4 regions of the Alteromonas sp. CNT1-28 genome follow, and region 2 is predicted to be linked to each of the others. Evidence: predicted binding sites of a transcription regulator. Region 2 holds the regulator's gene; each other region holds the start of a gene.

Region 1 (7,943 bases), on a different contig from region 2:
ATCGAAATCACCTTGCTGCAACATAGGCAATGCAGTACTTCCGTCATCCGCTTCCTGGATGTTGGAAAAACCCAAATCTTTAAGTAGGTTTTTGATGATACGTCTCATGGTAGAAAAATCATCGACCACGAGAATTTTCATGCTTTTGTCCAAAATAGCCTCCAGTGAGGGGTTAATTGTTATTAATTTCTATTCTTCGTCAGCTTGCCACGACTTCATTCGTGATTTGAGTTTTAACATGGCCTGACTGTGAATTTGACTGACTCTCGATTCACTTACATCAAGAACCTCACCAATTTCTCTTAGGTTCAGCTCTTCATCATAATACAGCGAAAGTACAATCGCTTCTCTTTCAGGTAATGTCGTAATTGCATGGGCAAGCGCTTTTTGGAAAGCGCCTTGCATTAAATCTTCCAGTGGTGCGTCGCTACCTCGATTTTGCTCTGTCGAAATAACATCTTCTGACACACCTAAATCTTCAATACCTACCAGCTTTCCGGCATTTACTTCATTAAGCATTTGGTGATAGTCCTGCAAGCTTACATTAAGCCTATCAGCAATATCAGAATCTCTAGCATCGCGGCCTGTTTCGCTTTCTACTTGCGAAATTGCTTCAGTGATCGCTCGGCCATTTCGGTGGACTGAACGCGGTGTCCAATCCCCTTTGCGAATTTCATCTAGCATAGCACCGCGAATGCGAATACCGGCAAACGTTTCAAAGCTGGCTCCTTTTGAACCATCAAAGTTTCGTGCGGCTTCTAATAATCCAATCATGCCTGATTGAATTAAATCGTCTACGAGAACACTAGCCGGCAATCGCGCTATCAAGTGATGCGCTATACGCTTAACCAATGGCGCATGTCTTTCGACTAACTGCGCTTTATCGGTTTGTTGTTGATAAGCGGCTGCCTTGCTGTTCAACGCTGACTTCCTACGGCTTTTTCTGCAACTAACTGTTCAATAAAGAACTCTAAATGGCCACCTGGCTGCGCTGGAATAGGCCATGTTAAGGCTTTACTCGCCAACTGTGTTATTGCAACGGCTGCCGGTGAACCTGGGTAAGCATCGACAATGGCTGTTTGTTTACGCACTGCTTTACGAATGTTCTCGTCAAACGGTACTGTCGCCACTAATTCTAGTGCAACATCTAAAAAACGCCCTGTCACTTTGCTTAATTTACTAAATAGCTCTTGGCCTTCTCGCACGTCGCGCACCATATTAGCCACAACTTTGAAGCGGAAAACACCGTGCTCTCTATTCAGAATTTTTATCAATGCATACGCATCTGTCAATGAAGTAGGCTCGTCACACACAACGACCATGATGTCTTGTGAGGCTTTTGAAAAGCTCAACACCATGTCTGAAATACCTGCCGCTGTATCAACGATAAGCACGTCAATTTGCGAGCGCAGCTCACTAAAGGCACGAATTAGGCCAGCGTGTTGCGTTGGCGACAATTCTGCCATCGACTGCGTGCCTGATGTGGCAGGGGCAATCTTTATTCCGTGCGGACCGGTCACTAATACTTCATCAAGTGTACATTCGCCGGAAAGCACGTGGGATAAGTTTTTCTCAACACGCAAACCTAACATAACGTCTACGTTAGCAAGACCGAGGTCCGCATCGAGAACCATTACACGTTTACCTTGCTTCGCCATGGCGATAGCGGTGTTCAATGTAATGTTTGTTTTACCTACGCCACCTTTGCCACCGGTGACGGCGATTACTTTGATTAACCGTGATTGCTTCATTTTTCTTAAGCTACTCGCTTGGTCGTCAATCATACTGCTTATGCTGTTTTAATTGCGTTGTTACCACTAGTATGATTCAAACCGTACTTTTTATAAAGCTTTGCAGCAGCGGAAACCAAAGATTTCGCTTCTGCAATCTTAATGTCTTCAGGTACTTTTTGACCATCGGTGACATAACTAACCGGTAATTGGTATTCAACCGCTGCACTAAGCACCTCTCCTAAAGAGTAGCACTCATCTAACTTTGTGAAAATACAGCCACTTAGTTCAATATCATCATACGCTTGAATGATTCTCTGCAAAGCAGGATATTGCGTATTTGCTTGCGCTACCAAATATTTTTTAACATTTGGCATTTGTCCGTTATCAAACTGCTTAATTTGTTTAATTAATCGACTATCTCTTTGACTAAATCCAGCCGTATCAATCAATACTAGTCGCTTATGACGAAGTTGGAATAATAAATCCGCAAGTTCTTCACTAGTCTGCGCTTTTCTCACCGTGCAGCCAATAATCTTTCCGTATGTCGCTAGCTGCTCATAGGCGGCAATTCTATACGTATCGATGGTAATCATCGCAACCGACTCTGCACCGTATTTCTGCGCATAGCGGGCAGCAAGTTTCGCAACGGTAGTTGTTTTACCGGTACCTGTTGGTCCTACTAATGCAACAGCACCTTGTGCGCTAAGTATATCGTTTCCTGTCACATTTATGCGATTAGCCAATAGGTTAAGAAGATATACCCATGCATCTCGTTCGTTGTAATGTGACGGCGTATAGCTAATAAGCTGCTTCGCTAACGCGTTGCTTAACCCCATATCGGTTAAACGGGTGATTAGATATTGATGAACAGGTTTTTGACGTTTGTTCTTAGCTTCCATCAAGTCGGCCACTTGATATTGCAATACATCGCGAAGAGACGCTAGCTCTTCCTTGATTTGCGCAAGCTCCGCTGACTGCGTCACAGAGGTATCATCCATACTTGACGCTTGATGCTCTGGGAAAGCGTTCTGACGAACTGGTTCATGAGAAGACTGCTGAGCTTCTACGTCGTCAATAAAGGCTTCTGAGAAGTCTAAGTGCGAAGCAATTTCATTGGCGTGCTTAGCATTCGCTGTCATTGGTTGGTTAGGTTGCGCGGGACTCGCCACGCCATTATTTCCACCGTGCTGCTTTTCTAGCAGTGCTTTAAGGCTATCAGGACCGTCGTCACCAATGATTTCGCTCAAGCTAGGCACTGCCTTTTGACCGGGTGTTTTTGCAGCGGCTTGTGGAGACGCTTTCGTCGTAAACAACTTCGCTTCGGGTTCTTTGTCGTAGGCTGCGACAAGCTCAATACCGTCAGCGACTTTGCGATTTGACATGATCACAGCGTCACTGCCCAATTCAGCTTTAACTTGGCTTAACGCCTCACGCATATCTTTGCCGAAGAAACGTCTAATTTTCATTGCAACCTCTCCAATCACCCAGTGTCAGATTATTGACCGACCGAACTGACTATTTTTATTTGTTTGTCGTCAGGCACTTCTTGGTAAGACAGAACATGAAGCCCAACAACCGAATATTTTAAGAAGCGAGACAGAACGGGTCGTAGCATGCCTGAGGTAAGGAGTACTGCAGGCTCTCCTTCTAACTCTTGCTGCTGACTTGCTTGCTGCAATGATTTTTGCAGCTTGTCTGCCAGACCTGGTTCTATGCCAGCGCCATCTTCGCCACCTGCTTGAAGTGACTGGTGCAACATCTGTTCCAACTCTGGCGCCAAGGTTATGACAGGTATCTCTTTTGCACCTTGCGTAATTTCTTGGACAATTAAACGTTTAAGGGCAATACGCACTGCAGACACTAAAACATCGGGGTCTTGGCTGCGCGTGCCGTACTCACTGAGTGTTTGAACGATTGTACGCATATCGCGAATAGGCACGCCTTCAAACAATAAGGTTTGCAGTACTTTCACGACGGTGCTTAGCGGAAGAATGTCTGGTACTAATCCTTCAACCAGTTTCGGATGCTGCTTGGCAAGCATATCAAGAAGTTGTTGCGCTTCCTCGTGCCCTAATAATTGATATGCATTGTTAGAGAGTAATTGGCTTAAATGGGTCGCTACAACGGTCGCAGCGTCTACTACTGTGTACCCAAGGGTTTGTGCATGCTCCCGTTTATTGGGCTTAATCCATACTGCGTCCAAGCCGAACGCGGGGTCTTTAGTGGCACGCCCTTCTAATTTACCGAACACTTGCCCTGGATTAATAGCAAGTTCTTCATCGTGACTGATGATGGAATCGCCTATCGTTACGCCTAGCATAGCGATGGTGTAAGTGTTGGGCTCTAAATCCAAGTTATCGCGAATGTGGACAGGCGGAATAAGGAAACCCAGTTCTTGCGATAGTTTCTTACGTACGCCTTTAATGCGCGTCAACAACTCGCCACCTTGGGATTTATCGACAAGAGGAATTAAGCGATAGCCCACTTCCAATCCGATGGTATCTACCTGCTGAACATCATCCCAGCCAAGCTCTTTCACTTCAGGCGCAACCGATTCATCTTTTACCACATTGTCTGGCACTTTGGGCTCTGCGGCCTTTCTCTTTTCTTGAACCGACTGCCAGTAAGCAAAGCCTGCAATCAAGAATGAGAACCCTAAGAATGCGATATGAGGCATCCCAGGAATGATACCCATCACAAATAGAACCCCCGAGGCTATATAAAGGGCTTGATTATTACCAAGCTGACCGCGGATTTCTTTGCCCATTTCCTGGGTCTCGTTTTCACGAGTAACGATAATGGCTGTAGCGACCGAAAGTAACAATGAAGGAATTTGCGCCACCAAACCATCACCGATGGTCAATATGGTGTAGATTTCTATAGCGTTACCGAATGAAAGCCCGTGCTGAATCATGCCAATAAAAAGACCACCGACAATATTAATCAGCATGATGAAAAGGCCTGCGACCGCATCACCCTTTACAAATTTTGACGCACCGTCCATCGACCCGTAAAAATCCGCTTCTGCGGTAATCTCTTCACGGCGTTTACGTGCTTGGTCTTGATCTATATACCCTGCATTTAAATCAGCATCTATGGCCATTTGCTTACCGGGCATAGCATCTAACGTAAAGCGAGCGCTTACTTCTGAAATACGTCCTGCGCCTGCGGTTACAACTTTGAAGTTGATAATAAGAAGAATGGCGAAAACAACAATACCTACGGCGTAGTTACCACCAATCACGACCTCACCGAAGGCTTCGATAACTTTACCTGCTGCATCGCCGCCTTCATGTCCATAAAGTAAGACAACGCGAGTAGAAGCCACGTTAAGCGCTAGTCTCAATACGGTAGCGATAAGTAACACCAAGGGGAAAATGCCGAAATCTACTGGACGCTGGGTAAGTACAGCCACCAAGATAATGACTAGCGACAACGCAATATTAAAGCTAAACAGCACGTCCAGTAAGAATGGCGGCATAGGCAATATAACCATGCCCATAATTGCCAAAAGGACGATGGGTGCGCCTAAACCACTGGTAAAATTTTGCAGCTGATTTTTATCGAATCGCTGAAGATAACCGGATAACTGCATGGCTTGGTGTCTCTCTATCAGAAAATTGACGCTTTATGTGAATCTTCTAGTGAGTTTTCAACTAACGTGCCAGCTTTGTGTTTTACGCAAAAGTTATCCAAATCTGAGCTGTAATCATGCGTGATTACTGTCTACAGTGACTTGTATAGAGCGATTAAGATTTTGTATCCGAGGGACATACGAACAGTTTATAATTACGTCACTATTCCTAGGGCCTACTCTTCGTTTTAAAAGGATTATTCATGGTAGTACTACAAAACCGTGTTGCAACGTTTTGTTGGGTCAGCCTTGTCATCATGCTGACTTTTAGTCATGTAGCTCATGCATCTAAACAACCTAACTTACGGACAGCGTGTGGAGAATTTGCTAGCTGGTTCGGGGCACATAACTATGTCCCACCTTCAAAGTCAATTTTAACCCATTTAGCGGTTGGGTTAGTGTCGGTACTCTGGTGGGATAGGCAAATCCCGTTTAAGTGGCTTAGGACGTTTGCCCTTACCTGCTCTATGCGCTTTTAACTGATAAACATGTGCGAGCACCTGCGCTACCGCCATAAATAAGGCGTTAGGAATTTCATCGTCCACTTCAGTGGAGTAGAAAATGGCGCGTGCAAGCATGGGAGAAGGGATCAACGGCACTTCGTTGGCGGTAGCAATTTTTCTGATGTGCATCGCTAGCTCATCAGCACCTTTAGCGACCACAACCGGCGCCCTCACTCCCTTCTCATCATACTTGATAGCAACCGAGAAATGGGTCGGGTTAGTCACCACTACGTCTGCTTGTGGTACTTCTTGCATCATGCGCTTGGTTGCAGCCTGATATTGTAGACGGCGAATTCGGCCTTTAACCATAGGGTCGCCTTCCGCATTTTTCCGTTCGTCTTTAACCTCTTGCTTGGTCATCTTCATTTCTTTGTTGTGCTTATACATTTGATAAGGCACATCAATGAGCGCGATAGGGATCATGCCGCACACCAGAATAAGAAACGCCCACTTAAGCATGTCGAGTGCGTGAAAAATGTTTCCCGGATAAAGCTCCATATCAAGGTGGAGCGCTTCATCTTCAAAGAACAGTAACGCTCCGATGGCCATGCCAATTATGACCACCACTTTCGCTATAGACTTGAGTAACTCAACCAAGCCGTTCATGCCGAACATGCGTTTGAAGCCTTGAATAGGGCTCATTTTGGAACCCTTAGGTTTTGCCCCTTCCCAGGTAAAGTTAAAACCACCAAGCGCAATAGAGCCATAAATGCCCGCTATCATTGCCACAACCATGTATAGCAGCACGGCAGGACCTACCGCCGAAAAAGCTTCACCCCATGCGCCAAACATGTGGGTGATATCATAGGTTTCGTCACGAGAGAGAATGAACATTCTCTGAGTAAGTTTAAAAACAGATTCAGCAATCCACCCGCCCACAAACAAGAACATAAAAGCACTGACGATAAGTACTAGGGTCGTAGAGAGTTCACGGGAACGAGCTAGCTGCCCTTTTTTTCGGGCATCTTCGAGTTTTTTCCCCGTGGGGTCTTCTGTTTTTTCGCTTGAATCTGCCATGTTTTCCTACGAACAAATATTCAATAGTTCACACATAAACTGTTCGGCTCTAAACCATTGGGTTTCGAAGTGTGCAGTAAAGTTATCAAGTGTTATCCAAATAATCAGTAATCCCATTACCTGAGCAATGGAAAAACCAATACTAAAAATGTTTAGCTGTGGTGCAGCTTTGGTCATTACGCCAAACGCCAAGTTCACGATAAGCAGCGAGACAATTGGCGCAAGAGAGAGGGTCACTGCCGATATAAACATCCAGCCGGCCCAATGGGCAATATCTCGGAACTGTTCTCCTGTCCACCATGCTTCGCCTATGGGAAACGCCTCGAAGCTCATTACTATCATTTGGATCATGGACAAATGCCCATCCAAGGTCCAAAACAATAAGGTCGCTAGTATCAGATAAAACTGGCCGACTGCGGGCACGTTAATACCGTTTACCGGGTCAACGATTGACGCAAACCCCAAACCGGTTTGCATTGCTATAATTTGACCTGCAAGCACGAAGGTATTGAGCACCATCATTGATATAAAACCAATAGCAATGCCTATTAGCAACTGCTGAATAACGATTAAAAATGTGCCCACATCCACCAAATTTTCTATGGGTGACGGGGGCACTACCGGCATGATAATGAGCGTGAGCATTATACCCAACAAGGCTCTTACCTGCGGGGGAATGGATTTAGCACTCAAGCCAATCATGGCCACGAATAAGCCGCTAATGCGCATAAACGGCAGCAGCATGTCTGCTAGAAATTGATTGATGGTCGCAAGTTCGACTTCCACAGCTTTAGCCTTCTATCCCACAACCTGCGGGATCATATCAACCATTCTGAAAGTAAAGTCCATAAGCTGTTGCACCAACCAGTTGCCTCCCCAGCTCAATGCGAGAAGCGTAACAAGCAAGCGGGGCAAGAAACTCATGGTCTGTTCGTTGATACTTGTCGCCGCCTGGAAAACAGCAACAACTAGACCTACGATCAAGCTTGGAACAATCACCGCAGATACCAACACAATAACCATGAACATGGCTTCTCGCAGTATTTCTACAAAGAC
Region 2 (7,943 bases):
GACACTTTATCGTCGGTATCTGCGGTGAGTAAACGGGTAACCGGAACAATACCAACAAGGTTGTCAGTTCGGTTTACCACGTAAAACGTATCCGTATTCTCAGGTAGCTCACCTTTTAAGCGGATATAGCGCAGAACCACGTCAATGGTCACATCTGGACGTAATGTGATGGTGTCGGTGTTCATGATGAAACCAGCGGTTTCCTCACCGTAAGACAGCGCTTGCTCTGCGCGCACGCGATCTTGTGCATCCATCGAATCTAGAATATCGGCCAATACTGGCTCGGGAAGGCTGCTTAGCGTCTCTGCTAAGTCATCGGTATCCATCTCTTCAAGTGCGTCAACCACATTAGCGGGAAGCATTTTTGTAATGATACCGTTTCGAACATCGTCAGACAGTTCTTCTAAAATGTCGCCGTGAAAGTCACCATCAATGAGCTCCCATAATTCGTCACGGGTTCTGCTTGGGCTAGATTCAAGAATGTGGGCGACGTCTGAAGGCGGTAATTCAAGCAGAAGCTTACGTACAGATACGAATTGACCGTTGGTCAACGCAGCGTTGAGTGCGCGTAACTGAGTTTGTACGTATTTAGAAACAAGCGCTTCTGCCATAAGGCGTTATTCCTACAAGCTAAAAGATGAACAATGCAGGCCATAGAGCCTAAGTGGGCGTAGAATATCGCAATTATGATGAGTCTGTCATGATAATTGCGTAGGTTTTGCGCAGGATTTTAAGATAACTGCGCTAAGTGTTGATTAATTGGTCAATGGATTGGGCAAGTAAGACTATTCGTCTTCGTTAAATCTGCCCTCAATAAGCTCTTCAATAGCAGCAAGTGCATCAACAGCATCACTGCCGTCCACAATCACATCTACCTGTTCACCTTGATGGCTTTCAAGCATCATTAATCCCAATACACTGCTTGCGTCTGCTTCTTTATCGCCTTTTTTTAAGATGATTTTAGCGTCGAATTGATTAGCCAGTTTAACCAGTTGGGTCGCCGCTCTTGCATGCAACCCTAACTTATTGACGATAGTTAGCGTTTTTTGAATAGTCATTACTGATTCAGCTCTCTATGGCGAATTTGTACATCAGGGTGTATTTCACTGAAGGTTTTCGACAGGGTCTGTGCGATATAAACCGAACGGTGTTGGCCACCAGTACAGCCAATGGCTACGGTTACGTAACTTCTGTTATTGCGCTCTAAATGAGGCAGCCATGTCGTTATTAAATTCTGAATTTGCCAAATGAACTTGGTCACTACAGGCTGCGACCCCAAAAATACTTCTACTGGTGCGTCTAATCCGGTCAGATGTTTAAGGTCGGGCTCCCAGTGGGGGTTAGGTAAAAAGCGGGCATCAAAAACGTAATCCGCATCTTTAGGAATACCGTGCTTAAAGCCAAACGACTCAAACACAAGCACAAGGCGTGAGCTTTTCTTACCCAGGATACGCTCTCGAATTAACTCAGCCAGTTGGTGAATGGTAAGCTTATCTGTGTCTAAATATAAATCTGCGCGTTCAGCAATAGGAGCAAGTAGGGCAGACTCGGCTTTAATGGCTTCTGAAAGCGATTTATTAAGCTTGGCGAGAGGGTGAAGACGACGTGTTTCGCTAAAACGCTTAACCAGTACATCATCGCTCGCGTCAATGTAAACAATGGTCATCGACCACGAAGAAGGCAGGTAGTCTAGAATTTCTACCAAATCGTCAGGATTTTTAGGTAAGTTTCTCACATCGATACTTACCGCAACCTGATCGTACTCGTCAACAACTGTATGGGTTAAGGTGGGAAGTAAGTTTACCGGGATATTATCAACACAGTAATAACCTAAATCTTCCAATGCGCGAAGTGCGACAGACTTACCAGACCCCGAACGACCACTGATTATTATCAGCTTCACCTACTTTCTCCCTAATACTCTGGTTTTATCACATACGCCTTGTTGAATTAGGCGCCCACTAAACGGTTAATAGGCGCTTAATGTTTAACTTAATGCAGATAGAATATCGTCGCTTGTCGTTGCGCGACGTATTGCTTTAATCGTTTCTTTGTCGCTTAGTTTACCAGCCACGGTGGCCAGCGTTTGAAGGTGTCCTTCGGTCTGTTCCTCGGGAACGAGTAGCGCAAAAAAGATGTCTACGGGTTTCTCGTCAAGGGCGTCGAAGTCAATTGCTGGCGTGCTGGTTACAACAATGGCAATCACTTTCTCGAGGCCCGGCAGGCGCCCGTGGGGCAGGGCGATACCATTGCCAATGCCTGTACTACCCATACGCTCTCGAGCCATCAAACTGTTGAGTACCGTTGCCTGATCAATGTTCTCGTTTTGCTTGGCAGCGATATCAGCGATGATCTCAAGAATTCGCTTTTTACTATTACACTGAACCGCACACTCGGTGCGGTCCAGACTTACGATGGCTTGTATATCCATGCTTAATTAACTACTAATGTTTTTTCAGTTTTTCCTTATGCTTGATTACCTGCCGGTCGAGTTTATCAACCATGCTGTCAATCGCCGCATACATGTCGGTATTTTCTGAGGATGCGAATACTTCAGCGCCACTTAAATGAACGGTCGCTTCGGCTTTTTGATTTAATTTTTCAACGTTCAGGATGACATGCACATTAGAAATGTGATCAAAGTGACGTTCAAGTTTGCTGAACTTCGTATCGACATAATTACGCAAAGAGTCGGTGATTTCGACATGATGACCAGTAAGGTTGATTTGCATATTTCGTCTTCCTTATATTATTAAGCCCGATTAAATAAGGCTTTTGCGTTGGTTCGACGGCGGGATCGACAACGATTCCCGGTACTTTGCTATTGTTCGCCGGGCAACTTTAATGCCTTGTTCGGCCAACAATGAAGCAATCTTGCTATCACTTAGCGGCTTGCTAGGCTTTTCAGCGGCCACTAATTTCTTGATCAATGCACGAATCGCTGTAGATGAACATTCACCACCAGACTCTGTTGCAACGTGGCTTGAGAAGAAATACTTCAATTCGAAGATTCCACGTGGCGTATGCATGTACTTTTGCGTTGTCACTCGCGAAATAGTGGATTCGTGCATATCTACCATTTCTGCGACATCATTTAGCACCATTGGTTTCATCATTTCCGGGCCGTGCTCAAAAAAGCCCATTTGCTGCTGCACAATGCAGTTTGCAACCTTCATTAAGGTTTCGTTACGAGATTCAAGGCTCTTTATGAACCACTTAGCCTCTTGCATGTGTGAGCGGATGAATTGTGAATCGCTACTATTCTTGGCACGGCGACTCATTGCAGCGTATTGTTGATTTACGCTTAATTTAGGCAGACTGTCGGGGTTCAGCTCAACCACCCAACGGCCATTTTTCTTGGTTACTGAGACATCAGGAATAACGTACTCAGGCTCTTTAGTAACTAAAGCACTACCTGGGCGAGGATTCAAGGTTTGCAGTAAACGCATTGCCTCGCGTAGCTGATCTTCTTTCAATCGGCTTTTACGCATAAGCGTACGATAGTCTTTGCTGCTCAGTAAGTCAGAGTACTCTTCAATTAGTTGCTTTGCTTCAGCAAGCCACGGTGTGTCTTCTGAAAATTGGCGCAATTGCACCATCAAACATTCTTGTGGAGAGCGTGAGCCAGAACCAATAGGGTCGAACATCTGAATGCGCTTTAGCACACATTCTATTTCGTCCATTTCAATCGGCTCTTCCATATCATCATCGTTAACCGCTTCTAAAATATCATCAAGGGTAACGGTTAAATAACCTGACTCGTCAATAGAGTCGATGATTGCTGTAGCGATTGCGCGATCGGTATCCGAGAAATGGGTAAGGCGCATTTGCCAAAGAAGGTGCTCTTGAATATCTTCAGTAGTCTCACCTTGGAAGATTTGCTCGTCGTCATTGGATGGACCCGGAGCAGGCGAAGATGAAGCAGAATAGTATTCGTCCCATGTGCTGTCGATTGGCAGCTCATCGGGAAGATCGTTTTTCTCAAGTGCATCGCCGGCTTCTAGTGTGTCACTAGATGCAGAAGCAGTGGCCTCAGAGCCGCTGTCATCGTTGTCGATATTGTTCTTTTCTAGTTGCGGCTCGTCGTTACCTTCTTCAACTTCTAATAGCGGATTAGAATCGAGCGCTTCTTGGATCTCTTGTTGAAGATCAAGTGTAGAAAGCTGCAGCAGTTTAATGGCCTGCTGAAGCTGTGGTGTCATGGTAAGTTGTTGGCTAAATTTTAGCTGTAAAGATGGTTTCATCTACGTCTTATTTAAATGCTCTAAATTGAATATACCAGAGCGAAACTGAAAAATGACAATTCGGTTACATTAACTATAGCCTGAATTGTTCGCCTAGGTATACATCCCTTACTTTTTGATTACTTAAAACCTGTTCCGCCGTTCCTTGCGCAATAAGCTCGCCATGACTCACAATGTACGCCTTTTCACAAACATCCAATGTCTCTCGTACGTTATGGTCTGTGATAAGGATTCCAATACCCCTATCGCGAAGATGTTGTATTATCTTCTTTATATCATTAACTGATATTGGATCAACACCAGCAAATGGTTCGTCTAACAAAATAAATTGCGGTTTTGCTGCCAGAGCGCGGGCAATCTCAACGCGTCGGCGTTCGCCCCCTGACAAACTCATCCCCGTACTATTACGTATATGGTTAATATTAAATTCATCAAGTAGCGCATCAGCTTCTTCTTCTTGCTGTTGTGAATTTAAATCTTTACGGGTTTGCAAAATGGCCATGATATTTTCATGCACTGTGAGCTTTCTGAAAATAGAGGCTTCCTGCGGTAGGTAGCCAATTCCGCGGCGTGCGCGCTCGTGCATGGGCTGATGAGTTAGCTCATTGTCGTCGATTTCAATCTTGCCTTTATCCAGATTCACTAAACCAACAATCATGTAGAATGTGGTGGTCTTACCAGCGCCATTTGGGCCAAGAAGACCAACAATTTGACCCGTTGAGACAGACAGACTTACATCTCGAACAACCTGTCTTGACTTGTAAGCCTTAGCAAGATTTTTAGCGCTCAAAGTTGCCATTGCTATTCATTGCCCTCGTTGTCTTTTTTGTCTTTCTTAGACGAAGTTTTGCGAATGGTCTCAGGTGTGAATACTGTGGTCACTCGACCCTCACCATCCTTACCTGCGCCGCCAGTCGCTAGCAATTGCTCGGTAATCATATCGAACGTGATGTTGTCACCCTGTACTTTACTGGTGTCTTGTTTCAACTCTGCGTTTCCGGCAAGAGAAATCGTTCGGTTCACCACTTCATAGCGTATTTCATTAGCTTTTGCCGAAACTGGCGTGCCGTCTTCCAATTGCTGGGAATAGCTTGCAGGCTTTCCTCTAGCAATAAATATTTCACGACCACCACCGTCAGTGGCAATTACTTCCACTTCGTCAGCTTCAATAACCAAAGAGCCTTGAGTTATGAGTACGTCGTCTTTGTACAACGCGGTTTTATTTTTACCGTCGATAAACTGGGTGTTCGAGCCTATTTTTATGGGCTGCGAAAAATCATCTTCACTGGCGTGTACCGCACCGCTAGCGATGGCAAGCAATAAACTAGTTGCTAGGGGAATAAGTGGTTTGTACATGATCTAAAAGCTCGTATTCTTGTGTGCGTAAATTCGCGTTAAACCCATTACTTAAAATGACATATTGGGTGCCCAGTATTTCAACGGGTTGGTCAGATGTCATTTGCTTGGTTTCTAAATTAATTTGAATGTACTCGGTCGATATACTTCTGACAAAGTCATCGCCAGTTTGGTTCTCAATATTAACTTGGTTTTCCAGCTGGATTAGCTCGTTATTGTATAGTGTACCTTCATCAGCGGTTACCACCCATGGTGATGACGCGTTTTCTGTATAAAGGGTGTATTTAGGTTGCTGAAACAATACAAAGCCAAGCTGGTCGTAATGCTCCATCGACTCTGCAAATACTTTGTGATTTAACTCACCGTCTTGATTGTACAGCGTAGTGGTTAGATTTTTTGCTTTGTAGGCGGGCTTTAGCGCATCGTTTTCACGATTTCCCTGCGTTTCAGGCTGCTCTTCCATCCACGTAGGGATGTACATCAGCATCGCCAGAATAAATAGCGCTGATATACTTAATCCTAAGCGATTAAAGCCAAACAGGCTCATACACTAGCTCCAAAAATCTCATTTGCTACCCCTTTGGCCTGCAAAATGGTATCCGATATTTCTCGGACCGCGCCAAACCCACCGGGAAGGGTCGTAATCCAGTTTGCTTGTTTTGCTACGTAAGGATGGGCATCGGCAACCGCAATTTTAACTGAAACGTGCTTGTACATACCCGTATCTGGCATGTCATCACCTACCGCAGCCACTTCGTCAGTGTTTAACTCAAGGTGTTTCATCAGGTCGCTAAGCGCGTCTGCTTTATTCTCTTCGCCTTGAATTATATGTGCAACATTCAGTGCCTTCATTCTATTTTCAACAATGGCAGAGCGACGTCCAGTAATTACCGCGACATTCACTCCATTGCTCACTAGCGCTTTTACACCATATCCATCACGGGTATGGAATGCTTTAAGTTCTTCACCGTCGTTACCTAAGTAAATTCGACCATCTGAGAACACACCATCAACGTCGCATACCAGCAACTTTATCTTGGCTAGTTTTGCGAAAAGCGAGTCATTTATTTCCGTGTACAAGGTGGTTGTCATTTAAAGCACTCCTGCTTTTAATAGCATATGCATGTTAAAGGCCCCAACAGGTTTGCGCTTATCGTCAGTAACCATTAACGCACTAATTTTATGGGTTTCCATCAAATTCAGGGCTTCTACAGCCAGCTGACCTGCGGTGGTAGTCTTGCCGCCTTTAGTCATTACTTCTTCTACTGTCGCACTGTGTACGTCTACGCGGGCATCGAGAATTCGTCGTAGGTCGCCATCCGTAAAGACGCCTGTCAGCGTACCGTCTGCCGCTATCACGCCTGTCATACCCAGTCCCTTTTTAGATATTTCCAGCAGTGCGTCAGCAACAGAAGCACTGGCATGGACAAGGGGGATATCACTGCCGCTTTGCATGATATCGCTAACTTTAAGCAGAAGTTTTCTGCCTAAACTACCGCCTGGGTGCGAAAGCGCAAAGTCATCTGAGGTGAAACCTTTTTGGTCGAGCAGTGCTACCGCAAGCGCATCACCCATAACCAGTGTGGCAGTTGTGCTTGACGTAGGAGCAAGACCTAGCGAACACGCTTCTTTTTCAACGCTGATATCAAGTACGACATCTGCGTGTTGCCCTAATGAACTGGAAGCACTGTTGGTCATGGCGACCACCTGTATGCCTAAGCGCTTAACTACGGGCAATAAGTTAACGAGCTCGTTAGTCTCGCCAGAATTAGAGATGGCGAGTAAGACATCGCCTTTGCTTAGCATGCCCAAGTCGCCATGGTTGGCTTCACCAGGGTGCATGAAAAATGCAGGAGTACCTGTACTGGCAAGCGTAGCGGCAATTTTATTTCCGATATGCCCAGACTTTCCCATACCACTCACGACAACTTTACCCTTGCAGGCAAAGAGAATATTACAGGCAGCGATAAATTCATTGTTTAAACGCTCTGCCAGATTAGCAATAGCTTGAGTTTCAATTTCAATAACGCGCTTTGCTGAGTCGATATAGTTCATCTGAGTTTGTGTATTCATGATTATCCGAATAGCCAGAATTGATAGCCGATAAAGCAAGCCAGAAGTATGAATCCATTTGTTCTTGATATTGTACGTTTGCCGATTAAATCGAAGCTGAACAAGAACAATAATAATGTTAAACCAAGCATTACGTACATATCTCGGTTGTAAACGTCAGGGTCCAGGATACCAGGCGCGATTAACCCAGGCATGCCAAGTACGGCAAGTAGGTTGAAGATATTTGAGCCGATGATATTACCCAGTGCTAAATCGTCTTCACCTTTCAGT
Region 3 (7,943 bases), on a different contig from region 2:
CGATGATATATTGCCTTATTTTCACCAAGCTCATGCGTTTGTTGCGCCATTTAGGTTGGCAAGGGGCGTGCAGAACAAAGTCCTTCAAGCGGCAGCATGTAAACTACCGATAATAACCACGTCTATGGGAGCTGAAGGGATCTCGTTTGCCAACGCTGACAACATGTGGATAGTAGATGATGTAGACAGCTTTGTAGCTGCATGCGTTGAGAGTATTGAAAACTTTGAGCTATCACAACATAAAGCACAACGTAGCTACCAAGCAATAGTTAGCGAATATAGCTGGGAACAACAATTGAGCCCGTTGATGGTGGCAATGGCAAGAATATGAAATCAATAATTAAGAAGAGTTTTTTTGCCCTTTGTGCACTTGTAATGTTTCCTTTCACGCTTTTGTATTTAATGCTGTCTATTGTGGTAAACAAAGACTCGCTGCTTTCGTCTTTTAGCCAGCTGCTATCGCTTATACCCGGTAAACTAGGGTGTTATTTACGTTCGGGCTTTTATCGGTTTGTCATGACCTCGTGTGCGCCAAACGTTCTCATCGGTTTCGCCACGTTGTTTTCACAACAAGATACTGAGATTGACGAGGGAGTGTACATAGGTCCGCAATGTAACATTGGTAAATGCGCTATTGGGAAAAATACTTTGTTGGGAAGCGGTGTGCACATCATGAGTGGCAAAGGACAACATAATTTTTCTGACCCAGAAAAGCCGATAAAAGATCAGGGCGGCGTTTTCACCAAAGTCTCTGTAGGAGAGAACTGTTGGTTGGGCAACGGTGCACTGGTTATGGCAAATATTGGCAGAGGAAGTGTGGTAGCAGCAGGTTCTGTAGTTATTGATGATGTGCCTGCGGGGGTTATAGTAGGTGGGAACCCTGCTAAAGTGTTAAAAAAGATATAAGTTTTTTCACAATTCTAGTTAGTTTTAACTGCCTGCTAGAGCGATAAATGGTAAGTGTTTTGAACTGATACTTGGCGCTACTCAAACTATCCTTATAGCGTGCGTAACCTCCTAAAAAGTCATACCAGAGATAGCCCAGTTTTCGATAGTGTTTCATTAATTCGTGATGGATTGTATACCCTGGCTTAATGTGTTTATGAGTGATGTCATAGTTAAGGCCTGAACAGTAGAAGTATACCGTCTTCTCAAACTTTATATTATAAACATAGCCCAGAGTTTCTTTGCCTGCGCTTACTTTTACAAGATCAATGTTCTGGCTATTTCTTGTCAAAAAGTTTACATGATGTTGAACAAAAAACTGGTTATCAAATCCGCTTCCCTCTTCAGAGTCATTCCAACGTTTTTTGTGAAGCGCCCCCAATTCGAAAAAGTAATTCAAAATATTATCTTTTGAAGCAAAAGAAAAAGAAATTTTCCCTAAATTTTTCTCTATGGTGTTGATAGAACGCTTTAATTGAGAATGAGTGTTCTTTGAAATAAACTCAAACTTTTCGAGCTCATTTAGCCAGAGTGTTAAATCAGATTTGTAGCCTAAAACTTCAGTATTCTCAGAAATATAGCCTGCTTCTGAAATCGCATTTTGCCAACACTCGAAATCTGTAGTCATCGAAACAGTTAAGCGTTGATTGCGCTTATTTTTGAAAAAAGCTGTCAACAGTGCAGAAATGCATTCGTAGATCTTTTCTTTCCTGCATATTATCCCATTATATTCGATCCATACTTGGTCAAAATGGGATTGACCTTTTTGATTTAAAAAGCCTTCGTACAGTGGTGGAAACGTTAGCGCTTTTTTTCTGGAAAGGAGGGAAAATCCAATAATTTCATCGTCATTTTTGAAAATGTAAATATCAGGAAGTTCATCCAGAACACTAAGCCAAGAAGTTATCCATTGTTTATCAAGAAAAAAGCTACTAGGGTCAGATTCATTGAAAATGTTAGACACTTTTTCTACTAGGCAATCAACAGATGAAGGACTAAAGATACTAGCAGTTTCCAATTTAAGACTCCGAAATAGTTAATTCGCGGACTGGTAATCGTAAGAACCTACCTTTGTCCTAGACTTCCTTAACAACAAGCACTGGATTGTATATTAATTTAGTCTGGGAATGGTTAATATGTTTCATATTCAAACAAAAAAATTCAGGATTGAGGACAGTAGGCATGCGCAAAGATATTCGTAGGAAGTGCTTTTTAGCGATAACCATAACCGGTCTTTTAGCTTGTTCGCCAAAAGCTGTTGAAGAAATCATTACCGAAGCAGAAACCTTAACTGCAAGAGGTGACTTTAGAGAAGCAGTTTTAGAGTATAAAAGTGCGATATCAATGCAGCCGAGTGATAGCGATTTGCGTCGCAAAGTTGCTGACCTATATATGATTCTTGGTGATTATGCCACAGCAGAAAAAGAATATTCAAAAGCATTAGAGCTTGACTCTGAAAGTAGTAAAGCGTTAGAGGGCATGATAAATAGCTTATTCAACCAATTTGATTTCGAAGGGGTTATACTATTAGCAGATTTGCATGAAACACTTGTAGATAAAGTTGATGAAAAAACAGCCTTAAACATTGCGTTGAGTTACATTGAGTTAGGCGAGTCTGCAAACGCAAACACAATGGTTAGAAACAAGGTATCTGACGTTGTTTTAGTGACTACATTTGAGTCTTATCGACTGGCCTCGAAAGGTAAATATGAAGATGCTTACGCTCTTATCAATAAAATAAATCAAGACTCACTTCAGCCTAGCGCCCTGCTTTTGAAGGGGAGGCTAGCCTTCTTAAAGCGCGATTTTCAAGAAGCCTCCAAAAATTTTGAGTCATATCTATATGTAAAACCTTCAACTTTTAAGGTTGAAGTTTATTTAATAAATAGCCTCGTCCTTTCAAATGAAATAGAACATGCAGCGAAAGAACTCACAAATCTAAAAACTAAGGTTAATAGTCACCCCGTAATTTCTTTATTGGACGCAGAAGTTGCACTAGCTAAAGCGGATTACAGTAGTGCAAAGAAACATGCTGAAGCAGCAATTAAAGAGCGTCTTGAGTCAAGCCGATTGAATTATGTATATGCCGTTGCCTCTTTTAAAGAGGGGGCGTTTGAAGCGGCTTTTCGTGCTCTAGAAAAGTTACCTAACTCCTATAGAAAGACTGGGCAAATTCAACAAATAGAAATGCTTACAAGAGCTAAGCTTGGTTACGATATCGACCTCGGGGACTATGATGTAGAAAAGTTCTCATTTGATGAAAAGAAAGCTCTTGCTGAAACTTTCTCAGGCGCCAGTTACAGCGGTTTAATGGCTGAGCTTAAAGAGAGTATTCTTAGTAAAGTCAATGAAAGCGAAGAGCTTACCAGTGCTGAAAGCGCTTATTGGAATCTAAAATTCGGAAACGAAGAAATTGTTAAATCTCAACTTACGGAAAATCTTCGGCTCAACAATCAACCAGCCGATGCTACATATCTTTTAGCTTTCGCTCACTTCAGAAGTAACGAGCTTGAGCAAGCAGAGAAGGTCGCTAAAGAGGGGTTAAAAAGCGAACCGAACAATACGGCTTTGCTTTCAGTTTTAGCGCAATCGCTATTTAAACAAGGAAAGCTCGATGAATCACTAGAAGCGGCAAAACTTTTGAGAACCATCAAATCTGACCATAGAGTTCCAGTAGTTCTATCTGTCGCCTTTCACCTTCAGAAAAATGAATATGAGAATGCGAGAAATGAGGTGAAAAACTTTATAGAGTCATTCAATGAACAATCTGAGTTTGAGCCTATTCTATATGTTTTAAACCGCGAAATCGGTGATACGGACAGTAACATTCAGTACTTTTCAAGGTTATATGAAAACAAACCTGCAGAGAGTGGCTGGAAACTTTACTTATCGTCTTTAATTGATAAAGGTGATTACAGAGCAGCGTTGAAAGAGCTTAATCGTATAACGAAAGAAAATAAAGATGACTTTTTCTACCTATCACGCTCAAGTATCAATCTTAGGGTCGGTGATTTTAGTCAGGCCAAAAATGATTTAAATGATTGGATCAATTCGTTTGATGCGCCATTAGAGGCGTATGTCCAATTATGCAATATTCTTGAGCTGGAAAAGAATATCGGCTCCGCGTTAACTGTCTCGAGAAAAGCACATCAAAAATTTGCCAATAGTGCTGATGCAAAATTGCTTCGTTCTCATTTTGAATTGGCAGTAGGCAATTCGACCAATGCAAAAGTCCTTCTAAGTGGCATTAATGAACAGGATTTCGTATCCTCATCAGGCTATTGGAATTCAATGGCTCGTCTAGAACTTCAGAATGATAATTTTGCCAAAGCCTTGGAGTTATTTGAAAAAGCTTATCAGTTAGCGCCCAGTGCAAAATTGCTTAGCAACAGGTTGGCGGCATTAAAAGCTATGGGAAAAGAAAGCGAGGCATTAGACTACCTCAAATCCTCACTAGAGTTGACCCCATCAGATTCTATCCTAAAGCGTTACTATGCTGATGCCTTAATTTCAGTGAACGCTACCGAAGCTATAAACCAATATAAGGCACTTATAGATAGCGGTGTAAAAGATGTTGTCGTTTTTAACAATTTAGCCTGGTTATATTTTGAGGCAGAGAGTTTTGAGATGGCAGAAAAATATATCCAAGATGCTCTAAAGCTAGAAAATGGATACAAAAATGGAAATGTGCTGTCGACCGCCAGCAGTATATACCTTGCGACTCATCAATATAAAAAGTTAGAGAGTACTTTTGAGAAAGGGCTTGAGATGGGGGCTAGAGTCTTTGCGGGTTCACTTTTAAATCTGGCTGAGGCAAAGATCAGACTCAACAAAATTGAGGAGGCTCGAAAAATTCTTGAGCAGACTAAGACTGTTGATAAAGGTCTTACGGATAGGAAGTCTTCGTTGTTAAGCCTACTTAATTAAGTGTCTGGTTTTTTTACAAGATTACAGTGTTAAATTTTTCCATGAGAAAAAAGTCAATCAAATCAATTCCTTAAAAATTGGCACGCAACTAGCAAGTTCAAGGAAAACCGAAAAGCGGTTAAACAATGGAGAACATCATGTTTAAGAAATTAGCAGTAGCAGCAACGTTAGCAATGTCATTTACAGTAGCGGCCGATCCGATTCTACTTCCAGGTGGTGTTTCGGTTCCAGAGCCAGTAGAGCCAAGTGCAGTTAACGGTACAGGTAACGTAGTTACTACCCTTAACTTCCTACAGTATTTCCAAGACCAATCGGGTAATTTGGTTAATTTGGGAACAGCATATACTGGTGATTTCACTGATTTTGTTGGTCTTCAACTTACGGGTTTCGGTACGCTAAGTTCAGGAAGTGCAGGCGAGTTTTTATGCCCATCTTGTACACTGGCATTTAACTTTGGCGGCTTGTCGGTTGTTGAAACTACAATCATAAACCCTTTCACAGGTCAACCTCAGCAGTCTTTGACATTGGACCCAGATGGTTCGTTTTTTGATCTTTACATCATCGATGCGTATTCAGGCTCTCTTCCTGGCGACTTTGCATCTACAGACCGTATGAGCCTAACTGCTGGGGCAGCGGGTTTTATTGATGAAATTAACGACACACTTTTCATGTCTGGCTCGTTTAGCGAACTTGAATATTCTCCAGAAATTACTGTTCAAAACCTAAGTTACGGTGGTCTCTTAGATGGTGAATTGGTTGCTGGTATAGATATTGCTGACCCAGCACCAGGTGAAGGTATTGCAAACGGCAATATTGTTAGTAACAAGGTAACTCAAGAAGGCTTAACTGATTTCTTTGATGCTGTCGCGTTCAGCCTATCTTCAACTTTCCAAGCGGTTAACGGTGACATTATTACAATTGCGCAAGGTAACGCAGGTAATTTGAGCACTAATGTTGTACCAGCGCCTGCAACTTTAGGTGTTTTTGGTCTAGCGCTTGTAGGTATGGGTTTCCTTCGCCGTCGCAAGTAATATCAGATTTAGCTGTCCCGTCCGAAAATATGTTGACGGTTTTTCAAAAGCCAGTGACTCAGTTCACTGGCTTTTTTCGGTATGCACTTAATTAGGTGTTTTCATTCTAAAGCTTAGATGCGGCTGTCCATACGCAGCTGAGTTGCTAGTCCATGTTCAGCCGTTAACTGCTTTAACACGTATACGACTTGGCTATTCGTTTGGGTAGTACTTGTTTAGCTCTGCGCCTCAGATTCAATAAATCTGGCATTTTCTGCTTAAAGCTTGTTCAATCGTTTGAAGCCAGACTCTTCTATATCACCGTATTTGGATTTTCAACTATGGTGGGTCAGCACTGCTGATAGCGTGATTTTTTCAAAGTGTCTCCTGCATTAATCACCGCAGAAAACTCCAATTAAGTTTGTCTCAATTTATGGGAAGTGGACACCCCCCAAATCAAAAATCTTGCTTTTCTATTGAATTCAATATATCTGCAAGCATCTTTGCAAAGCCAGGGCGAAGGCTCTTTCTAAGCAAGTTTTGATTAATATAATAAGGTGCGCGTTTACCGTGATATTCGACTACTGGGCCAATTTGTTCGAACTTAATACCAATGAACTTCATACTTCGCGCTAGACGCGGCTCCATCATTACATAAGCGTGTTTGATATCTTCTTCGATTGCGAGCGCTGCTGCAGCGAGGTAAAGGCCAACTGCAATAAACGGAAAGCAGCGAACTTCTTTTTCAGAGTATGTGTGCTCGTTGATAACTGCCACTCCAGCCCCTGCGAATTTATCCATTACACGTCGACGAAACTCTTTAGGAACAGCTAATCGCGATATTTCACAAATATCTTTGCGGTCAAACTGAGATGGGTCTAAATCTTTTCGCGTGATGGAGTTTAGGCAATACTTTTCTATTGGAAGTTGTTCATCGGGCTCCATGGGCCTCACCATTCTTACAGTGCCCGCAAAATGCTTACTTTTATGGTGCTGTATTAAGCAGTGAAGTGAAAAGCTGTCGAATTCGTCAAACTCTAAACCATTCTCTTTTATTGGCTCAAATCCAAGCTCTTCACAGTACACTTCATGTCTTATAGTAAAAACATCATTTTTCAACTCTTTAGAACTCGCAACAACTGGCGCCAAATATGCCGAAAAATGACTTGAAATGTAATTAGCCTCTTCCAGCTTCCTATACCCTGAAATCAGCTTTCCAATTTTACTTTTCTCACCAACTATAGTCCCTAACTTCTCGAGCAGGGTTTGCTTTTTACTTTTAACCATAGATGAAGCGATATCCGATACTTTTTATTCAGTCTAGCAGAGTTTTAACATTAAATTACATAGACTTTGTGCGTAATACTAATTCACTGTATTGGAAATTAGCTTTTGCTTCATAAGAGCTAGGTATTCATAAAAAGCGAGTTCGCTTTTTGATAGCGCTGAGGCGGAAGGAAATGCAAGGTATGGGGTTAGAAGTCCTTTAGAATGGTGGTTGACTGGAAAAAATTCACCTACACAGTTGTAAAAGCTAAACAAGTTTTCTAAACGAAAAATATGTGTTGCTGACGATACTACCCAGGTTTTTGCGCCAGCGATATAGGGAAGGGCCGACAAAACCTCTTCTTCTGTATCAGTGCCTAACTTGGTGATAATTATCTTATCTTTACTAACGCCCAATTCTTCGAAAAACTCTCTGGCTTTTTCAGAATAATTAACGTTTGAATCGTGAAGAAAGTTGCCTCCGGTTATTAAAATTGGAGCACCTGACTTTCTATGAAGCTTTAAAGCCTCTATGTTTCGCTGCAATGAGCATTCAGTCCATCTACTCGTATCAGGGACGTTTCCAAAAGTGCTATAGTAACATGCAAGAACTAAAATATAGTCTGGTTTGTTTCCGTCGGATTGTGTGTTCGGGTAGTGATGCTTGTGCTCTAGAGGGTAGAGAAGTAAGTCACTCACATATGGTTGAGAGAAAAGGAAAAAGGTGGCGAGTGACATTAATTTAAAAGTCTTGCCGAAGTATGGTTTTCTTCGTGATAGAAGCATTCCAATTGC
Region 4 (7,943 bases), on a different contig from region 2:
CGTTTAAAAGCCGAGCGGAAAGTACAGAATAATGCATTTAACGCGTTAGTAGATTCGCTACTCAAGCAAGTGGAAGCTGTTGACATCAACAGCGATGATGCAACGTTCAGTCAATCAATAAGCGACGTTCGCGCTCAGTTAACCGACTTGCCTAGAGCGCAACGTACGAAAGTAGATAAAAAGATTGATTCACTTGAAAGTAAGCGCGCGGCGCAAGCGAAAAATGCACAATCTCAAGCCCGATTGGCGCGAGCTCAGGCTCTGATTTCTTTACTACAGCTAAGTGTAGGTGAGGGAAGTGGTGATGAGCAATCTCTAGCGGAAACGTTAGGGAAGCGTTGGTCAAGCGTATTGGGTCAGTCTACTGGAAATAAAACAACTCAGCACGATAGACAATGGTTGACGGTAGCATTAGAAGTCGCAACTGGTATGCCAAGCCCAGATGCAGACGCATCTATACGCTCTAGCGTACAGCTACAAATGATGACATCTAAGTTGGAACAAGGCGAAGCGGCAACAGCTCCCGACATTCTTGCTGACTGGTTATCATACGACTCGATAAGCGAAGAAGATAACCATTTGCTGCAACGAGTTGTTTCAGTTATTGATACTCATCCTGAAATTGTTGCTTAAACGGAAAGCCTAAATGGAAAACAGTGTTGAGTTTCAATTTGAAACAGAAATGTCTGCCTATCGCTTTTTGAATACCGTGAAGCATATTGACGCAGAAGGGTTAAGAGTGAAGTTCGGGCGTACGGATCATCACGTGAGTGTAAAATACCGTTACGGCGTAGGTGAATTTGATTCGACGCTATCTACACTAGACGATCTTGCTCGTGAGTTAGGTGGTGAAGAAGTGTCTTAACTAACCAGTTAGGTCAAACCACGTCGACTGTAAATACAAAAAGGGCCAGACAATTGTCTGGCCCTTTTTTGATAAAAACGTGATTAACAGTCTTTATCTTCAGCGTCTACGCCTTCTTTCACATCTTCACAAGCGTCTTCAACGGCATTACCTGCATCGGTAACAATTTCGTCTAGCTCTTCGCCTGCGTCTTCCGCTTCACCGTCACCGCAAGCTGCTAGTGATAGTGCAAATGCTGATGCTACTAGTACCTTTGATAAGTTTTTAAATGAAAACATATCCTTACTCCTTTTTCCTATTAAAATACTTCTAACTCTTAGGCTCTTGGTGCTCTACCACGTAACGCATTTGCGATAAGTGAGATTACGAGCAACGCGATAAACACAAAGAAAAGAAACTGTGCGATACCTGTTGCTGCACCTGCGATGCCTCCAAAACCAAAAACTGCTGCAATAATGGCGATGATAAAAAATGTGATTGCCCAACCTAACATAACTAAATCCTCGTATTGCTTCCGTTACTTTCACTTTAACTAATGCTATCTTTGTGCCTGTTTTTTAAGTTATTGAAATATATTGATATAATTTAATTTTTCTCTGGTTGTCAGGCCGTATCTGCAGGCAATTAACGTCACGATTACACGTACGAATGCATTTTTTACATGATTGTGTAAGGCCCTAGTCACCCAACTTTACTCTTTGTGTGTTAAGGGCCTTTGGCTGGGGGTATTCTTTGATCCTTACCAGCTTCCGAAGAACGTGAGAGCAAGGTTGTGGTTTGTTATGGCGTCTGAATTGGCGCCTGGCGACGCAATATGATTATGTAAGTATCCCATCTCGACGCGCCATTTCTTGTTGAGGTGATAGGCCGGTCCCACGTAAAGTCTATTTTGATCAAACCCGCTATTTTGGCCCCAGTCTGTGTCGTTCAAAGCCCAAAATACCTCGTCCCACACGACTATTGACCATTGCTCATTTAAAGGTTTCGACCACCGTATAAATTGTCTAAACCTATAGCCTGTATCACCGCCTTCATCGCTCCTGAATCGCTGCTCCAAACGACTTCTACCTGAAATGGTACCGCCCATAAATTTGCTTAATGAATACGTAGCTTGCTGCCACACCCTGTCTTCTTCAATTGAACCGTTGTCTGAGTCTATCGTTACTCTCGCAACACCCAGCCACAAGGTCGTATCGCTTGAAAGTTTGTAGCCGACACCGGGACGAACGATAGAAACGCCTAGCCGAGATGCGTCGTCTTTAAAGCGCAAATGACCGTCAAACCAAAATTGCCATTTACCTTTATCATCGGCATTTCCAGTGAGTGCGAGGGCATTCCAAGATTGAAAATCTGACTCGGCGTGTGACTTAACGCCGGCTGTCATCGCCATCACAAGTAGTAAGACGCAACGCGTCATAATTCGTTTTGCGCACATAGTTTTTCTCGTTGAAAATAAAAAAGAGGCAAAGCGAAAGGGAAGGGACGCCTTGCCTGCAAAGGGAGAGTGTTTCGCCCCTCACACTTCCTAAGAATGGAGGGGCAATGGCCTATTTAGTTACCGTTTGGGTTGTAAGGTAACGAAGATTGGTGAGCAACAATACGCAGGTCGCCGTCACTATCTTTGACATAGGCAAACGTGTATTCCACCTTCGTTTCGCCACCTTTTGTATCGGTAAAGAAGTAGTTGCCCATCGCCACGGCCATGCGACAGCTGTTGTTGATAATACCCACATTATCGAATTTCACATTTGTGTATGGCTTTATTGCAAAGCCTTTGTCCTCTTCGTAAGCGTCATTACCGCCAACAAAGTATGAAAGCGCAGCATCGAAGCTTGAACGGAACTGGTCGTTAGCTGCAAGCGTTGGTTTAAACAGTACGCTGCTTAAATCGTAACCATACATAGCTTGGATGAAATCTGCGGCTTCGCCAGAGTAATCACCATCATTGCTAAATACTGCACCAATTCGCACTATGCCGTCACCCCACATCTTTTGTGCCGTTACCACTTCTCGCTCAGTAATACATTCGTCGGAATAAAGTAATGCGTTGTCGAGTGCTTTAGCTTTTAACGCCGGAACATTCGAACTAGCTGAATGCTCCATCTGCGGTTTTGCCACTGCACTGCAACCAGTCACCAACATTACTGTAGCTGCTACAAGGGTAGTTTTTGTCATTAACGTGCTTAGCTTTCTCATCGCCTGACTCCTTAGTCATTTGCAAAATAAATATGTGCTATTAACTGATTCAATTGCTTAGAGCAGTACCGCTACAACGTTGTCGATAGAGGTGTATAAATCTGCTCTGCAGTTCATGGGTTTAATGATAGCGAGCTATGATGACGGAGACTTTTGTACAACATTAATAGAAGATTAACGGGTCATTAAAAATGCAAGGAGCACTTCAGGAGAATGAATAACAGCTATAAATTAGAGTCTTTAGACTAGAGGCTTTAAATTAGAGAAAAGGGCTGTGATAGCAGCAGTGTCATCGACTCTTTCAAGAAGAAACGAATATGACACTGGCCAAGTTTGTAGAAAAGTGAAGAATGCAGTTAACCAATGGACCGCTAGCCACAACAGAAAAGTAATAAAGACTAGTGCACCGGTTGTTGGCTTTGAAACATATTACGGTTTTGCTCATGTGTTTGAGCGATGCTTTTCAGTAACTGCAACTAGGGCCTGAAAAGCATTTCTATTAAAACTGATGTTTCAGAGCATTAGTGAGCGGCAAAACGCTCAGCTAGTTGCCATTTTTTGGCTCTAGAGGCTCTGATAGTACCTCTAAGACAGTGAAAGCATTTTTACCTAGACGCGTTTTATCATTCGCCATCATTACATCAATAGTAAAGTAGATGTCGTTAATTTGAGTTTTCACAACGTCGTTTGAGCTTGGGACGGCCATAGGCTGTGCCACTTCATCGCAGCCTGACATAGTGCACTGCCTGTCTGTTTGAAATGCCACGGGCTCTTCCTTATTCGCCATAACTTCTCGCGCAACAACTGGCTTTTTATCCACGTTGGTTTTAACGATGGCCAAATAAGTAAAACCTTGTTTTTGTGCAATTTCCGCTGCTCTGTAAAGGGCATATTGCTGTACTTTATCAGCAGGAGTCTTGTCTGTTGCCTTAAAAAGAACCTTGTATTCGTTCTCAGAGATTTTTTCGCTTGAATAGCCATAGGCAGCTTTGGTACTCGCTGACTTATAAGGGGTAGGGGCTGCTACAGGGGTCGATGAACAACCTACTATTGCAAGGCTAAACGCCGCACCAACGCAGGCAAGCATCAAACGGCTTTTCTTCATATTTTTTTTGTTGTTCATCTCACATATTCCTTAGTACTGTGATCATTGAAATAGCGACAATAGCGCAGTCCTACTTATTGCCATTAGGGCTTGATTGCGTTTTGCTTTGGGTTTTGCATCTACCGCACCCTTGTATGCGCCAAGGGTTGCAATGCCAAGCAATGTTTCAGGCTTTCCCATCATCAGTTTACATTGCCTCTTTGCTTGTGTAAGTGCAACATCTGCATGATGTTTTTGCGAAAAATAAGCATGCTCTTTCTGTGCTATATCTTTCATATTCGATTTAAAAAAAATGTTCATCGCTTTTCCTCACTATTGGCGGTGGCTTTTTACGCAATGGTAAGCATTTTCACTATCCGAAAACCCGTCGCCACGTTTGTATGAGTCTGCTAAAGCTTAGGTAATTAAATGCATTTTGTGCAAGCTTAAATAAACAAAAGACCGCAATGCTGTTGAACACCAACAACAGGAGTGGAACTACCACATAGCTAACGCCCACACTATGAAGTATAGCGCCAATGGCGATGTTTAAAATGAGCCAACATACTGTGCCCACTGCAAATGCCGCTAAGCATGCAAAGACTGTAACAAAGAAACTCTTTTTAATGAGCATCAATTCACTGTTAGTGAGCTCTAAAAACGCCAACCCCTGCGCTTTCCTCTGAGTAAATGCTTCTGAGAAAGCCGAGAAGATATCCGAAAACGATGGGTCGGGGTAATTCTGTTGTGTTGCCTTGTTCTGTTGTGTTGACTTGTATTGTGCAGCGTGTTCCGAGGTTGCTGATGCAGCGTTAGCATTGTCACCGTTGCTTGTAACATTTGGATTCACCTGCGCCGCGGGCGGCGTCAGGCGAAAAGGATTTTCTGTGCACAAATTGAAATTTGCTCTTCGAAAATCTGGTACAGTCATGGTATTACTTCTTACGTAAAAGTGACGTCACTAACATTCCTGCTGCGAAAGCGATACCCGCTGTCGCTACTGGGTTCTCAATGGCATATCTACGTACTTTCGACGCCTGCCATTTTTGCTGTGCCAGACGCTTTCTCGCTGACATGTTCTCTGCAGACGCTGTCGCAGTGCGACGAATGTTTTCCTCTGCAATGCCTGCACTGTCTGCTAACTTGTCTACTGACGCATGAAGAGAATCTTTCAGTTGATCCGTTACTGGGTGACTCGGCTCAGCCACGTTGTTTGTACCGTTACGTTTAACTGTTTGCGATTTAGCTGAAGCTTGTGTAGCCATAATACTCTCCTTAATATTTGGGGTTCACATAGATAGCTGCAACTGGTATACCAAACTATTATCTTACTGTTTTACATGGTTTATTTTTATTTTTCTATTGTTGCGTGAGGTGCTTATGTGCAAGTCTCACACACTGTTGTGTCTTACGTCTGTAATATTTTCTTGGTCTTGATGATGCGCTGCTTAACCTTCGATATTCGATACAAGTTGGCAACGATAAAATTAACTTTTCAGCCCACTACCGAGGCTAAATCGTCTTTGGTGACAGGTTTGAGCAATGCACTGTCGATCCCTATGGTTGTCATCGCTTCGGAGTCCGCTTCGTGACCGCTTACAATAGTAAGGATGGCATCTGGTAGCTTTTGCTTGAGCTCACTCGCTAAGTCGTAACCGTTGTAATCGGGAAGGGTAAGGTCCATAAGAATGTGATCGAAACTTTGATTTTCTGCAGCCTGTAATGCTTCAGCACCGCTGTACTGAGTAGTGACCGTATGACCTAAGTGGGAAAGAAACAATTGCAGTAACTCCGCCGCATCCTCATCGTCTTCAATCACAAGTATGTGCTTATTGGCAGGCTGATCTGAATTACCATTTGAATCGGTAGACGGCATTTTCTGCTCTGCTTGCCTAGGGTTTGCAAGCCCTCGATAAGCGGTCTCGTCCTCTGGAGCATACGGCTTGTTCATTGGCATGTCTGCAACTTGGGCTTCCACGTTGGTGAATGTTACGTGATTACCTGGCGGAAGGTATTGCGAAAGCAAGTTAGCCAGTGCAAACCGGTCAATGGGCTTTCCAATTACGTCGTTAAACCCTTCGCGAATTAACGATTCTCTTAAGCCTTTGCGGCTTGCTGCTGTCACGGCAATCACTGGGATATCCTGCCCATGTCGCCTAATCGCATGCAGGGCTTCTATGCCATTCATCACTGGCATGTGAATATCCATTAAAACGAGATCGAAGGGCCGGTTGTGTTCATCCGCCTGCAACACGGCTTCTAGTGCTTTTACGCCATTTTCAGCGTAGCTAATATCAGCTTGAGATTGACTCACAAGGTGACCAGTTAGCCGTCGAATTTCTCGCAAGTCATCAACAATTAATACGCGTCCAGTTACGTTTAAATTGATGCTACTAGACTCGACAGGTTGAATTTGGCCTAATTCAAGATCTACACGAGGCTGTTCAGAAACATCGCCAGGGTTTATATCAAATGTAAATGTGCTGCCTTCTCCTAAACGAGACTTAACATCAATGTCTCCGCCCAGTTTAGTGACAAGCTCTTTACAAATGGCTAGTCCAAGTCCTGCTCCGCCATGATTGGCACGCATCACATCTTCTATTTGTTCGAAAGGCTGAAAAATATTGATGAGCTTATCAGGCGGCATGCCGATACCTGTATCATCTACAGAAAATCGCAGCAGTGTTTGACTCGAATCGTTTTCAGACGGCTCGTCGAGAGAGATGGTAAGCGTGATACTGCCCTTGTCGGTAAATTTCACCGCATTCGAAATTAGGTTCAACAATACCTGACGAAGGCGGGTAGGATCTGTGTGTATAAACTCTGGTATTTTTGTTTTGGAAACAACGTTAAGGCTTAGTCCTTTGTCTTTGGCATTCAAACGCATTAATGAGTGAATGTCCGTCAAAAACGCGCTTAAGTTCACTTCTTTAATGTTGAGTTCAAGTTTCTCTGCCATTATCCGCGACATGTCTAGCAAATCATTGAGTAGGCTTAACAGGTGCTTGCCATTAGAGTGGATAATAGATAACTCTTGTTGAAAAGGGCTGTTTCTCGCATCGTCTATAAGCAGTTCGGTGTAGCCAAGAATAGAGGTGAGGGGGGTGCGCAGCTCATGCCCTAAATGCGCAAGGAACTTATCTTTGGCCTTGTTCTTTTGCTCTACTTTGTTCCGCTCAATTCGCTCGTTCTCGATGTCACGGCGAACCATGGCGTATCTAATCGTGCGCATAAACCGCGGTGATTCAATTTCCGATTTTTGCAAATAGTCTGCGGCACCTGCTCGCATGACCATTTCATCGACGGTAGCATCCGACTGTCCGGTAAGTATCACCACGGGTAGATTGAACTGGTTAGATTTTAAAACACCCAGTACATCAATCGCGTTCTCAGCACCCAGTAAGTAATCTAACAAACACAAGTCGAAACTTTGTGTCTTTAATGCCTCTACTGCGTCTAAGCTATTTGTCACCCACGTCAACTCAAACGTAGGTGACTCGCACTGCGCTAGATAATCAGAGGTTAAGAAGTAATCATCTTCATCATCCTCTACCAACAGAATTTTTATTACCTCTGTCATCTAGTACCTCTTTTACTCGTGTGGTAATTCTACGAACTCTATCCAGTAACGTCCGAGCGCGCGCATTAGTTCAACCAATCCTTCAAAGTTCACTGGTTTTGTAATGTAAGATGCGCAACCTAGATCATAACCGCGAAGCATATCTTCCTCTTCTTTAGAGGTAGTGAGAATTACCACCGGGATACTGCGAAGCTTGGGGTCATTTTTCAGTTCTTGCA

The links. Region 2 encodes sigma-54, which starts transcription at its own class of promoters, with help from an activator protein. Its sites were predicted from a motif close to GTTGGCACGNNNNTNGNNT; they were not measured.
Region 1: flhA (flagellar biosynthesis protein FlhA) is a predicted target of sigma-54. The motif match lies at 5,384-5,402, and genes of this name have one in related genera.
Region 3: MHN02_RS14355 (PEP-CTERM sorting domain-containing protein) is a predicted target of sigma-54. The motif match lies at 4,949-4,967, and genes of this name have one in related genera.
Region 4: MHN02_RS14075 (DUF1328 family protein) is a predicted target of sigma-54. The motif match lies at 1,401-1,419, and genes of this name have one in related genera.

The regions. Positions count from the first base shown of each region.
Region 1 covers NZ_JAKREZ010000002.1:194,832-202,774, reverse strand. The annotation lists gene cheY (chemotaxis response regulator CheY) at 1-153, opposite strand, end outside; gene MHN02_RS02600 (RNA polymerase sigma factor FliA) at 190-921, opposite strand; gene MHN02_RS02595 (MinD/ParA family protein) at 918-1,784, opposite strand; gene flhF (flagellar biosynthesis protein FlhF) at 1,790-3,199, opposite strand; gene flhA (flagellar biosynthesis protein FlhA) at 3,229-5,328, opposite strand; gene flhB (flagellar biosynthesis protein FlhB) at 5,763-6,887, opposite strand; gene fliR (flagellar biosynthetic protein FliR) at 6,894-7,673, opposite strand; gene fliQ (flagellar biosynthesis protein FliQ) at 7,686-7,943, opposite strand, start outside.
Region 2 covers NZ_JAKREZ010000006.1:251,137-259,079, forward strand. The annotation lists gene mgtE (magnesium transporter) at 1-611, opposite strand, end outside; gene MHN02_RS05845 (HPr family phosphocarrier protein) at 786-1,058, opposite strand; gene rapZ (RNase adapter RapZ) at 1,058-1,903, opposite strand; gene ptsN (PTS IIA-like nitrogen regulatory protein PtsN) at 1,988-2,431, opposite strand; gene hpf (ribosome hibernation promoting factor) at 2,445-2,732, opposite strand; gene MHN02_RS05865 (RNA polymerase factor sigma-54) at 2,763-4,244, opposite strand; gene lptB (LPS export ABC transporter ATP-binding protein) at 4,318-5,043, opposite strand; gene lptA (lipopolysaccharide transport periplasmic protein LptA) at 5,046-5,600, opposite strand; gene lptC (LPS export ABC transporter periplasmic protein LptC) at 5,569-6,147, opposite strand; gene kdsC (3-deoxy-manno-octulosonate-8-phosphatase KdsC) at 6,144-6,692, opposite strand; gene MHN02_RS05890 (KpsF/GutQ family sugar-phosphate isomerase) at 6,693-7,673, opposite strand; gene MHN02_RS05895 (calcium/sodium antiporter) at 7,676-7,943, opposite strand, start outside.
Region 3 covers NZ_JAKREZ010000023.1:35,885-43,827, reverse strand. The annotation lists gene MHN02_RS14375 (TIGR03087 family PEP-CTERM/XrtA system glycosyltransferase) at 1-331, shown strand, start outside; gene MHN02_RS14370 (acyltransferase) at 328-906, shown strand; gene MHN02_RS14365 (GNAT family N-acetyltransferase) at 884-1,963, opposite strand; gene MHN02_RS14360 (tetratricopeptide repeat protein) at 2,128-4,872, shown strand; gene MHN02_RS14355 (PEP-CTERM sorting domain-containing protein) at 5,010-5,903, shown strand; gene MHN02_RS14350 (PEP-CTERM/exosortase system-associated acyltransferase) at 6,339-7,169, opposite strand; gene MHN02_RS14345 (YdcF family protein) at 7,248-7,943, opposite strand, start outside.
Region 4 covers NZ_JAKREZ010000022.1:34,240-42,182, reverse strand. The annotation lists gene MHN02_RS14090 (DUF349 domain-containing protein) at 1-633, shown strand, start outside; gene MHN02_RS14085 (hypothetical protein) at 647-865, shown strand; gene MHN02_RS14080 (hypothetical protein) at 949-1,143, opposite strand; gene MHN02_RS14075 (DUF1328 family protein) at 1,182-1,358, opposite strand; gene MHN02_RS14070 (DUF2490 domain-containing protein) at 1,605-2,300, opposite strand; gene MHN02_RS14065 (hypothetical protein) at 2,417-3,061, opposite strand; gene MHN02_RS14060 (hypothetical protein) at 3,606-4,184, opposite strand; gene MHN02_RS14055 (hypothetical protein) at 4,209-4,466, opposite strand; gene MHN02_RS14050 (hypothetical protein) at 4,519-5,076, opposite strand; gene MHN02_RS14045 (DUF883 domain-containing protein) at 5,081-5,410, opposite strand; gene MHN02_RS14040 (response regulator) at 5,641-7,725, opposite strand; gene MHN02_RS14035 (response regulator) at 7,738-7,943, opposite strand, start outside.